Regions from separate parts of the Acidovorax facilis genome, predicted to be linked through region 2. Evidence: predicted binding sites of a transcription regulator. Region 2 holds the regulator's gene; each other region holds the start of a gene.

Region 1 (3,273 bases), 1.8 Mb from region 2:
GGAACGGAGTCAACCCGCCCTGCACACGGTCACCGCCACAGCGGGGGCGGGCGGCAGCATCAATCCGGCTGGGGCCGTCAACGTGGCCGAAGGCCAAACGGGCGCCTTCACCGTCACGCCCGCTGCGGGCTACCGCATTGCGGCCGTCACGGGCTGCGGCGGCACGCTGGCGGGCAGCACCTACACCACGGCAGCGGTGACGGCCGCTTGCACTGTACAGGCGCGTTTTGAAACCCTGCCCACACCCACGAACACCGGGTCGGGGCCGGTCAACGTGGGCGTGGTGGATGGCAGCGCGGGTTGCCAGCTGGACCTGGCGGGCACCGGCCCGGTGGCGGCACCGGCGCCGTACCCCGGCGCCACTTTGCCGCACGGGGCGTTCCGCCTGCGGCTCATCAACTGCCAGCCGGGTGAGACGGTGCGTGTGGCGGTGACCTTTCCAGACCTCACGGGCTTCACGGTGAAGAAGTACGGCCCCACACCCGACAGCCCCTTGTCCAGCCGTTACTACGACCCCGTGAACCTGCAGATCAGCGGCAACACCGTGACCTACGACGTGACGGACGGCGGCTGGGGCGACAACAGCTTTGGCGCGCAGGACGGCACCATCAACGACCCGGTGGTCCCCGTGCTGCTGGCGCCCAGCCCGGCGGCCATCCCCACCCTGTCGACCTGGGGCCTGGGTGGGCTGGCCGCGCTGCTGGGGTTGCTGGCGTTGCGGAGCGGCCGACGCACGTCTGCGCGGTTTGTTGGAGCGGTGGCTCAAACAAGATTTTGAAAGAAATTGGCCGCTAGCGCTTATTGGTAAAGCGATGGCAGCTATAAATTTTGTAGTGATTGTGAATGGGGCGGATGGAAGGTTTCATCTGCACCAGGAGTTCGTCGGCTCACTGGGTTGCGGTGAGGCATCGCCAGGAACCACAAGCAGTCGTCGGGCCGTCCTACAAGGCGGCAGGGGGGGCATCGATAAATTAGCGCTACCGCTGGCAGTGACTGTTGAACGCCACAGTTGCAGCCAGAAAGAAACTCTCCGCACAGTTTCATCATCGCGTGCGCTTCATCTCCTACAAGGCTTCCCATGAAAAAATCCCTGCTGCTCGCTGCACTTATCGTTACTTTTGGTCTTGCCGCTTGCGAGAAAACGGTTGTGACCCCTCCCGCTACTGCCCCCGTGGTCGTGGTCCCGGGCCCGGCCGGCCCTGCTGGCGCCACGGGCGCAACCGGCTCGACCGGTGCCACGGTGGCCGTACCCGGTCCTGCGGGCGAGACGGGTGCCACTGGCGCCACCGGTTCCTCGGGTGCTCCCGGTTATGACGGTGCCAAGGGTTCCACTGGCGCTACCGGTGCCACGGGCGATACGGGAGCCGATGGCAAAAAGGGCGATACCGTGATCGTCGTTCCCGCCAAGTAATTTCTCGCAGACCCTAAAAAAAGCGCAGGCGGTATTCCGCCTGCGCTTTTTTGCGTTGCGGGCTCGGCGCAGGCGGTCTGAGCCGGCGGTGATCAAATGAATCGGTTCAAGGCATCAGGGCGCCTGGGCGAAGATTGATCTGGCGCAAGGCCTGCGCTGGGGCGTCGTCTTGAAATTCCGGAAGATTTGCCCCAAGTGCAGCGCAATTCGGAGGACATCCACATGCGTCTCGACAAATTCACCACCAAGTTCCAGGAAGCCCTGAGCGATGCACAGAGCATTGCGCTGGGCAACGACCACGCCTACATCGAGCCCGTGCACATGCTCGTGGCCATGCTCAAGCAGGACGACGGACCCAAGGCGCTGCTGCAGCGTGCGGGCGCCAACGTGCCCGGCCTGCTGGCAGCGGCGGAAGCCGCCGTCAAGCGTCTGCCCCAGGTACAGGGCAACGACCAGGTGCAGGGCGGCCCCGAGCTGGGCCGCGTGCTGCAAGCGACGGAGAAAGAGGCCATCAAGCGCGGCGACCAGTTCATTGCCAGCGAGCTGTTTTTGCTGGCCGTGATCGATAGCAAGGGCGAAGCCGCCAAGATCGCCAAGGACAACGGCCTCACGCGCAAGAGCCTGGAGGCTGCGATTGAGGCCGTGCGCGGCGGACAGAAGATGGACAGTGCCGAGGCCGAAGGCCAGCGTGGCGCGCTGGCCAAATACTGTTTGGACCTGACCGAGCGAGCCCGCATGGGCAAGCTCGACCCTGTGATCGGGCGCGACGATGAAATCCGCCGCGCCATCCAGGTGCTGCAGCGCCGCACCAAGAACAACCCCGTGCTCATCGGCGAGCCCGGCGTGGGCAAGACCGCCATCGTTGAAGGCCTGGCCCAGCGCATTGTGGCGGGCGAGGTGCCCGAGAGCCTCAAGGGCAAGCGCGTGCTGTCGCTCGACATGGCTGCGTTGCTCGCAGGCGCCAAGTTCCGCGGCGAGTTTGAAGAGCGCCTCAAAAGCGTGCTGAACGAGCTGGCCAAGGACGAAGGCCAGACCATCGTCTTCATCGACGAGTTGCACACCATGGTGGGCGCGGGCAAGGGCGAAGGCGCGATGGATGCGGGCAACATGCTCAAGCCCGCCCTGGCGCGCGGCGAGCTGCATTGCGTGGGCGCCACCACGCTGGACGAATACCGCAAGTACATCGAAAAAGACGCAGCGCTGGAGCGGCGCTTTCAAAAAATTCTGGTGGGCGAGCCCACGGTGGAAGCCACCATTGCCATCCTGCGCGGCCTGCAGGAAAAGTACGAAGTGCACCATGGCGTGGACATCACCGACCCGGCCATCGTGGCTGCCGCCGAGCTGAGCCACCGCTACATCACCGACCGCTTTCTGCCCGACAAGGCGATTGACCTCATCGACGAGGCGGCGTCCAAGATCAAGATCGAGATGGACTCCAAGCCCGAGGTCATGGACAAGCTCGACCGCCGCCTGATCCAGCTGCAGATCGAGCGCGAAGCGGTGCGTCGCGAGAAGGATGAGTCCTCGCAAAAACGCTTTGCGCTCATTGAGGAAGAGATCACCAAGCTGCAAAAGGAAATCGCCGATTACGACGAAATCTGGCAGTCCGAAAAAGCCCAGGCGCAGGGCAGCGCCCATGTGCGCGAGGCCATCGACAAGCTCAAGTTCCAGATCGAGGAGTTCACCCGCAAGGGCGACTTCAACAAGGTGGCCGAACTGCAGTACGGCAAGCTGCCCGAGCTGGAAAAGCAGCTGAAGGAAGCGCAGGCGCAAGAGGCGGGCAAGGACGGCGCCCCTGCCGCGCGCCGCCTGCTCCGCACACAAGTCGGTGCCGAAGAAATCGCCGAGGTGGTGAGCCGCGC
Region 2 (3,273 bases):
GCCGAAACAATACGGCGCTGAGGCTTGAAACGTTCTGGCAGATGGGCATACGCGTACAACGCGATACGGTCAGGCCGCAGCTGCGTAACCTGGGCCAGCGTGCGGTCAAACGACTCTGGCGTCTGACGAGGCAGGCCGTAGATCAAATCCACATTGATGGATTCAAAACCCAGCGAACGTGCGGACTCCACCAGCGAAAACACCTGCTCGGCAGGCTGTATGCGGTGAACGGCCTTTTGAACCTCGGGATCGAAATCCTGCACCCCAAAGCTCAGTCGGTTGAACCCCAGTTCCGCCAGAACTGCAAGGCGGTCCGCATTGACGGTGCGAGGGTCCACCTCAATCGAATACTCCCCGCCCGGCGCCAACGAAAAGCTGCGTTTGAGCATGCCCATCAGCTCCCGCAAGCCCTCGTCCGATAGAAAAGTGGGCGTGCCACCACCCAGGTGAAGCTGACTCACCACCTGCCCCGTGCCGCAGTGTGCTGTGTGCAAGTCAATCTCGCGGCTCAAATACCGCAAATACACCTCTGCCCGATCATGGTGTTTGGTGATGATCTTGTTGCATGCGCAGTAGTAACAAAGGGACTCGCAAAAGGGGATGTGCACGTACAAAGACAGCGGCAAGGCCTTCGTCATGGAGCCCAGCCTGCGCTGCTCCAAGGCAAGCGCGTAGTCGTCCTGCCCAAAGGCCTCGACGAAACGGTCAGCTGTTGGGTAAGAGGTATAACGGGGCCCTGGCACGTCGAAACGGCGCAGCAGCTCGGGCGAAACAGCGGTCATGGGCAAATTCCTTGCGTACACTTCGACTGTGCCGTAAGCTGCACTCCATGTCCTTGACCTGCATCAAGTGATGGGCCGGGACGAAGAGCGACAATTTGATGCACATCAGTCGCCCACCCGCACCCAAAGGCCCAGCCTGTTAGGCATATGGGGCGATATGCTCAAACCTTACCCAGCCTCTGTTCCTATGAACCCGCTCACCATCAAAGTCGCCTGCTCCAACTGCAACCTGCGCGAGCTGTGCATGCCGGTGGGGCTGAGCGAGGAACAGCTGCAACGCATTGACGAGGTCGTTGCCGTTCGCCGCAAGATCAAACGCGGTGGAACCCTTTTCCGCAACGGCGAATCCTTCACCTCGCTCTATGCCATTCGAACCGGCTTCTTCAAAACATGTGTAGCCACCGAAGACGGGCGTGACCAGGTCACGGGTTTTCAGATGGCAGGCGAGATCATCGGCCTTGATGGCATCGTGAATGACCACCACACCTGCGATGCAGTGGCCCTGGAAGACGCGGAAGTCTGCGTCATGCCGTTTGACCGCATCGAAGAGCTGTCCCGCGAAGTCACCGCCTTGCAGCACCATGTGCACAAGATCATGAGCCGCGAGATTGTCCGCGAGCATGGCGTGATGCTGCTCCTGGGCAGCATGCGCGCTGAGGAGCGCCTGGCCGCGTTCCTGCTCAACCTGGTTCAGCGCCTGCACGCCCGGGGGTTCTCGCAGTCCGAGCTCGTGCTGCGCATGACCCGCGAAGAGATCGGTAGCTACCTGGGCCTCAAGCTCGAAACCGTGAGCCGCACCTTCTCCAAGTTCGTGGAAGAAGGCATTGTCGAGGTCAAGCAGCGCCATGTGCGCATCCTGGAGACCGAGGCCCTCAAGCGCATCGTGAACAACCAGCAAGCCTGCCACTGAACCTGCTGTCGTCTGCCATCCTGGCAGTCTTTACCACATTGACCTTTGCCAATAGGTGGCACTACCGCTCAAGGGCACGATGATGTCTTGCGGCAGTCATCGGGACGCTCGCCTTCGGGAACCGGGCAACGGTTAAGTTCAAACGGTGACATGGCCAGCAGCGTGGTCAACGCGCTGGATGCCATCGTGATCATCCAGAACGCAAAAAAGGCCAGCGTGTACACGCCCTGCCGTGACAATGCCAACGGCTGCCCAAACCAGTGCAGGTCTTGCGGATCCACCATCGCAAAAACCAGCATTTCCATCACACCGGCCATCAAAAAAGCCGGCCAGGCAATCCACATCACGCGTTGCATCCACATTGGTTTGTCTCCTGGTAAGGCCGTGCAGGCATACTGCCCGGCCAGGTGGGTTCAGCGCGGCTGGTCCTGGACCGGGGTGGCAGCGTGGTTGCGGCCCTTCATGGCTGGCAACAGGCTTTTTTCTGGGGTGGCCAGTGTCTTGTTGATCTCGATGCCCTGGCGGTAATAATCTTCCGCGACCACAGGGTCGGGGCGCGATATCGCGAGCCACAGGGTCACAAACCCTGCAATGATCACGATCACGGGACCGGCGATGATCAGCCACACATGGCCAAACCTCCACCAGGGTGCAGCGGCAGAAGGGGCAGTGCCGAGGGCGGAACTGGATGGCATGGTGCTTACTCCTCAAAAATTATCTTGCTCAAAGCAAGACCCGCGAAGGTCTTGCACCGGGTCGCTCGCTGCGTTATCGCGGCACCAGAAACACGGATTTCTCGCTCACATGGGCGTCCGCGCCCAAGGCTTGCACATCGAACTGCACGGCATGTGATCCCGAAGGGGCTGATCCATACGGTATCTGCAGACGGACGGCCACCCACCGGGACTCCGCCGCACCGATGTCCACCTCGGCATCAGAAGCGACTTCCAGCCCTTCAAGGCCACGCACACTGATGCGATAGCGCTGGGGGCCTTCAGTGGCGTTCATGATCTGCAGGCGGTAGATGTTCTCCAGCTTTCCACCCGCCACGATGCGCGACAGCGCCGCCCGATCACGCACCACATCCACCTTCAAAGGCGTGCGTGTGACAAGGCTGGCCATCATGCCTACGCACAGGGCCACCAGAACCGCGCTGTATATCAGCACTCGTGGCCGCAGCACACGGCGCAGGATCTGCGACTGACTCCACCGTTTGGCCACGCCGTTCTGCGTAGAAAACCGGATGAGCCCGCGCGGATACTGCATCTTGTCCATCACGGTATTGCAGGCGTCCACGCACAGGCCACAGCCGATGCATTCGTACTGCAAGCCCTTGCGAATATCGATGCCCACGGGGCACACCTGCACACACAGCGAGCAGTCAATGCAATCGCCCAACCCCTGGGCCTTGTAGTCGATGTTCTTCTTACGCGGCCCACGCTGCTCACCGCGTTCTGGGTCGTAGGTAACGATCAGCGTGTCCTTGTCGAACATGGCGCTCTGAAAGCGCGCATAGGGACACATGTATTTGCACACCTGTTCGCGCATATAGCCAGCATTGCCATAGGTGGCAAAGCCATA
Region 3 (3,273 bases), 410 kb from region 2:
CGGCGCCCACGCGCAGGCCTATGTCAACGCCACCGTGGGCGGCGAACTGGCGCCCGGCGTGTACGGCCGCATCAACATCGGCAATGCGCCACCGCCGCCGCTGATCTACGCCGAGCCGGTCATCATCCACCGCCCGGCCGTGGTGGTGCCACGGGCACCCATCTACCTGTATGTGCCGCCCGGCCATGCCAAGAACTGGGGCAAACACTGTGGCCGCTACAACGCCTGCAACCAGCCGGTGTATTTTGTGCAGGAGCCACCACCACGCCGTGGCCCTCCACCCCGTGCCCACGGCCGCGATGACCGCCGCTGGGACGACGACCACCGCCACGGTGGCAAGCACGACCGTGACCATGATCTGGGGCGCGGCCATGGCAACGGCAAGGGCCACGGCAACCGCGATTGATAGGCTAACGGCTAACGACTGAGGGGGAAGGCCGATATCGCAGTGCTGCGGGGTGCCACGCAGGTGGCAGGCCCTGCCACATCTTGCTTGAGCCACCGCAGAAGACCTGCGGCGCCAGCGGTTAAGCTCGGGCTTCTATGGCCCAAGTCACTTTTTCTCCTCCGTTCACGGCTCCCTCCGATGTGGCGAGCCAGCTTCGCAAGGCGGGCTACGCCGTTTTGTCGCCTGCCGATGTGGCCCGCTGGGTGGGCTGCGATCTTTCGTCGCTGATGGCCCTGAATGGCGACTGGGCGGCGTTGCCGCCCGATGATTTTCTGAAAGACGGTGGCCGCTACCGGCGCCGCCGCCATGCGTGTTTTGTGGCGCAGGGCGGGCAACTGCAGCAGGCACCACACCGGGCGCACTGGCAACCTGTGGAATACAACGCGCTGCATGGCGGCATGGAGCGCTGGTTTGCGCCCATGGAGGTTGCCACCGTGGCCCAGCCGGTGTGGCAGCAGCTGCTGGCTGCGCTGGCTGGGGTGTCCGATGCCGTGTTTGCTCCGTCCGAGGCGCCCGTGCCCTGGTTCATCGAGGCGCACCAGTTCCGCATCGACACCACCGACGGCATTGGCCGGCCCACGCCCGAGGGGGCGCACCGCGATGGCGTGGACCTGGTGGCCGTCTTCCTGGTGGGGCGCGAGGGCGTCAAGGGCGGCGAGACGCGCGTGTTCGAGGCCGCAGGCCCGAGCGGCCAGCGCTTTACGCTGACCGAGCCGTGGTCTTTGCTGCTGCTGGACGATGCCCGCATGATCCACGAGTCCACCCCGATTCAACCGTTGGCCGAAGGCGGGTACCGTGACACCCTGGTGGTCACCTGCCGCCGAGGCAACTTTCAGGGGGCGGACGTGGTGGGGCAGACCCCGGCAGCCTGAACACAAGCGCCTGCAGCAGCGCATGTGTGCAGCCGATTTGATGCGAATCAAGATGCGGGGTATGGTGGCGGTTCACACTCTGGTTCAAGAAGTCGGGCCACAAGCTTGACTCACCCATCAACCCAAGGAGAAGCACCATGTTCAAGCACATTCTGGTTCCAGTCGATGGTTCCAACACCTCGATGCTGGCCGTGTCCAAGGCGGCCGGGCTGGCCAAGACCTTTGGCAGCGCCGTGACGGCGGTCTACGTGGTAGACCCCTATCCCTTCACGGGCGTGGGGGCCGATTTTGCGTATGGCCAGGCGCAGTACATCAATGCCGCTACCTCCGAAGCCAACGCGGCCCTGGAAGCCACGCGCAAAGCCATGGCCGAAGCCGGTGTGGCTGTGACCACCGTGGTGGGCGAGGGCCATGCCGTGCACGACGGCATCCTGCGCGCGCTGGAGAGCACAGGCGCCGATCTCATCGTGATGGGTTCCCACGGTCGGCGCGGCCTTGAAAAGCTGGTGCTGGGCAGCGTCACGCAGCGCGTGCTGGGTGTGGTGCATATCCCCGTGCTGGTGGTGCGCGACTGAGGGCGTTGCTCCATAAAAAAACGGCTCCTTACGGGGCCGTTTTTCATGGCAGTTCTCGACAACGCTGCGCATCCGCTTCCCACAGCTCGCGGAACAGGCACGCCCCCCGCCAGTGCACCCGTGGATCTGGCTCCGCCAGGCCACCGGGTGCGTCCCCCTTCAGGGGGAAGGCGCGAAGCGCCTCAGGGGGTCACTCAATCTTTGCGCCGGAGGCTTCCACGATGCCCTTCCACTTGGCGTAGTCGGTCTTGAGCAGGGTGCCAAACTGTGCGGGCGACATGGCTTCGGGCTCGGCGCCCTGGGCCTGGATGGCGGCCTTCATGTCGGGCGTGGCCAGCAGCTTGTTGATTTCGGCGTTCACGGTGGTCACCACGGCTGCGGGCGTACCGGCAGGGGCAAACACGCCGTACCAGGTGCTCACATCAAAGTCCTTGAAGCCCGACTCGGCCACGGTAGGCACTTCGGGCAGCGACGAGCTGCGCTTGGCCGACGTGACGGCCAGCGGACGCAGCTTGCCTGCCTTGATCTGGCCCATGGCCGAGGGCAGGGACGAGACCAGCAGGTCCACGTTGCCCGCCAGCGCATCCATCAACGCGGGGTTCGATCCTTTGTACGGGATGTGGCTCAGCTTGACGCCTGCGGCCTTCTCGAACAGGTCACCCGCCAGGTGGATGGACGTGCCGTTGCCGGGCGAGCCATAGGTGATGGTGCCGGGCGAGGCCTTGGCGGCGGCCACCACGTCGGCCAGCGTTTTGTACTTGGAGTTGACGCTGGTGGCGATGACCACGGGCGTGTAGGCCACGTGGGCGATGGCGGTCAGGTCCTTGGTGGGGTCCCAGGGCAGGTTTTTGTACAGCCAGGGGCCAATCACGAGGTTGTCCTTCTGGCCCATCACCAGGTCATAGCCCGTGGGCGCGGCCTTGACAGCTTCGCCAATGCCGATGGTGCCGCCCGCGCCGGCCTTGTTGTCGGCCACCACGGTCCACTTGGCGCCTTCGGTGAGCTTGGTGGCCACCAGGCGCGAGAGGATGTCGGTGCCGCCGCCGGGCGGGAAGGGCACGATCAGGCGGATGGGCTTGGTGGGGTAGGCCGCAGCCGGTGCGGGTGCCTGGGCGTGCGCGGTGGTGCCCACGGCAAAAGCGATCGCGGTGAAGGAAAGCAGGGTGCGAATCATGGTGTGGTTTGTCTCCGTCGGTTCATGGAATGTGCAGGCGGTGGCTGGGCACACGCCACCTGGCTGATCTGGGTCAGCGGGCGCCAATGATCGCTGATGACCGGAGGCGCCCGCCTTGCCAATGGCGGGTGGCAGCATCGCGGGTGGCGATGGCAGTGTTCCCACCCGCAGGCAGGTCAGATGCGTTCAAAAATCGCTGCAATG

What was found. The regulator FNR, encoded in region 2, switches genes on or off when oxygen is low (the NO sensors DNR and NnrR bind a similar motif). The targets are predictions, from matches to a motif close to TTGATNNNNATCAA.
Region 1: clpB (ATP-dependent chaperone ClpB) is a predicted target of FNR. The motif match lies at 1,546-1,559, and genes of this name have one in related genera.
Region 3: ACQ4MJ_RS09775 (universal stress protein) is a predicted target of FNR. The motif match lies at 1,358-1,371, and genes of this name have one in related genera.

What each region holds. Positions count from the first base shown of each region.
Region 1 covers NZ_CP192460.1:797,778-801,050, forward strand. Annotated here, with positions in the region: gene ACQ4MJ_RS03630 (IPTL-CTERM sorting domain-containing protein) at 1-778, shown strand, start outside; gene ACQ4MJ_RS03635 (collagen-like protein) at 1,079-1,411, shown strand; gene clpB (ATP-dependent chaperone ClpB) at 1,634-3,273, shown strand, end outside.
Region 2 covers NZ_CP192460.1:2,583,185-2,586,457, forward strand. Annotated here, with positions in the region: gene hemN (oxygen-independent coproporphyrinogen III oxidase) at 1-782, opposite strand, end outside; gene fnr (fumarate/nitrate reduction transcriptional regulator Fnr) at 970-1,692, shown strand; gene ACQ4MJ_RS11690 (hypothetical protein) at 1,761-2,054, opposite strand; gene ACQ4MJ_RS11695 (FixH family protein) at 2,106-2,387, opposite strand; gene ccoG (cytochrome c oxidase accessory protein CcoG) at 2,461-3,273, opposite strand, start outside.
Region 3 covers NZ_CP192460.1:2,168,411-2,171,683, reverse strand. Annotated here, with positions in the region: gene ACQ4MJ_RS09785 (hypothetical protein) at 1-406, shown strand, start outside; gene ACQ4MJ_RS09780 (2OG-Fe dioxygenase family protein) at 544-1,320, shown strand; gene ACQ4MJ_RS09775 (universal stress protein) at 1,458-1,895, shown strand; gene ACQ4MJ_RS09770 (tripartite tricarboxylate transporter substrate binding protein) at 2,086-3,069, opposite strand; gene bktB (beta-ketothiolase BktB) at 3,246-3,273, opposite strand, start outside.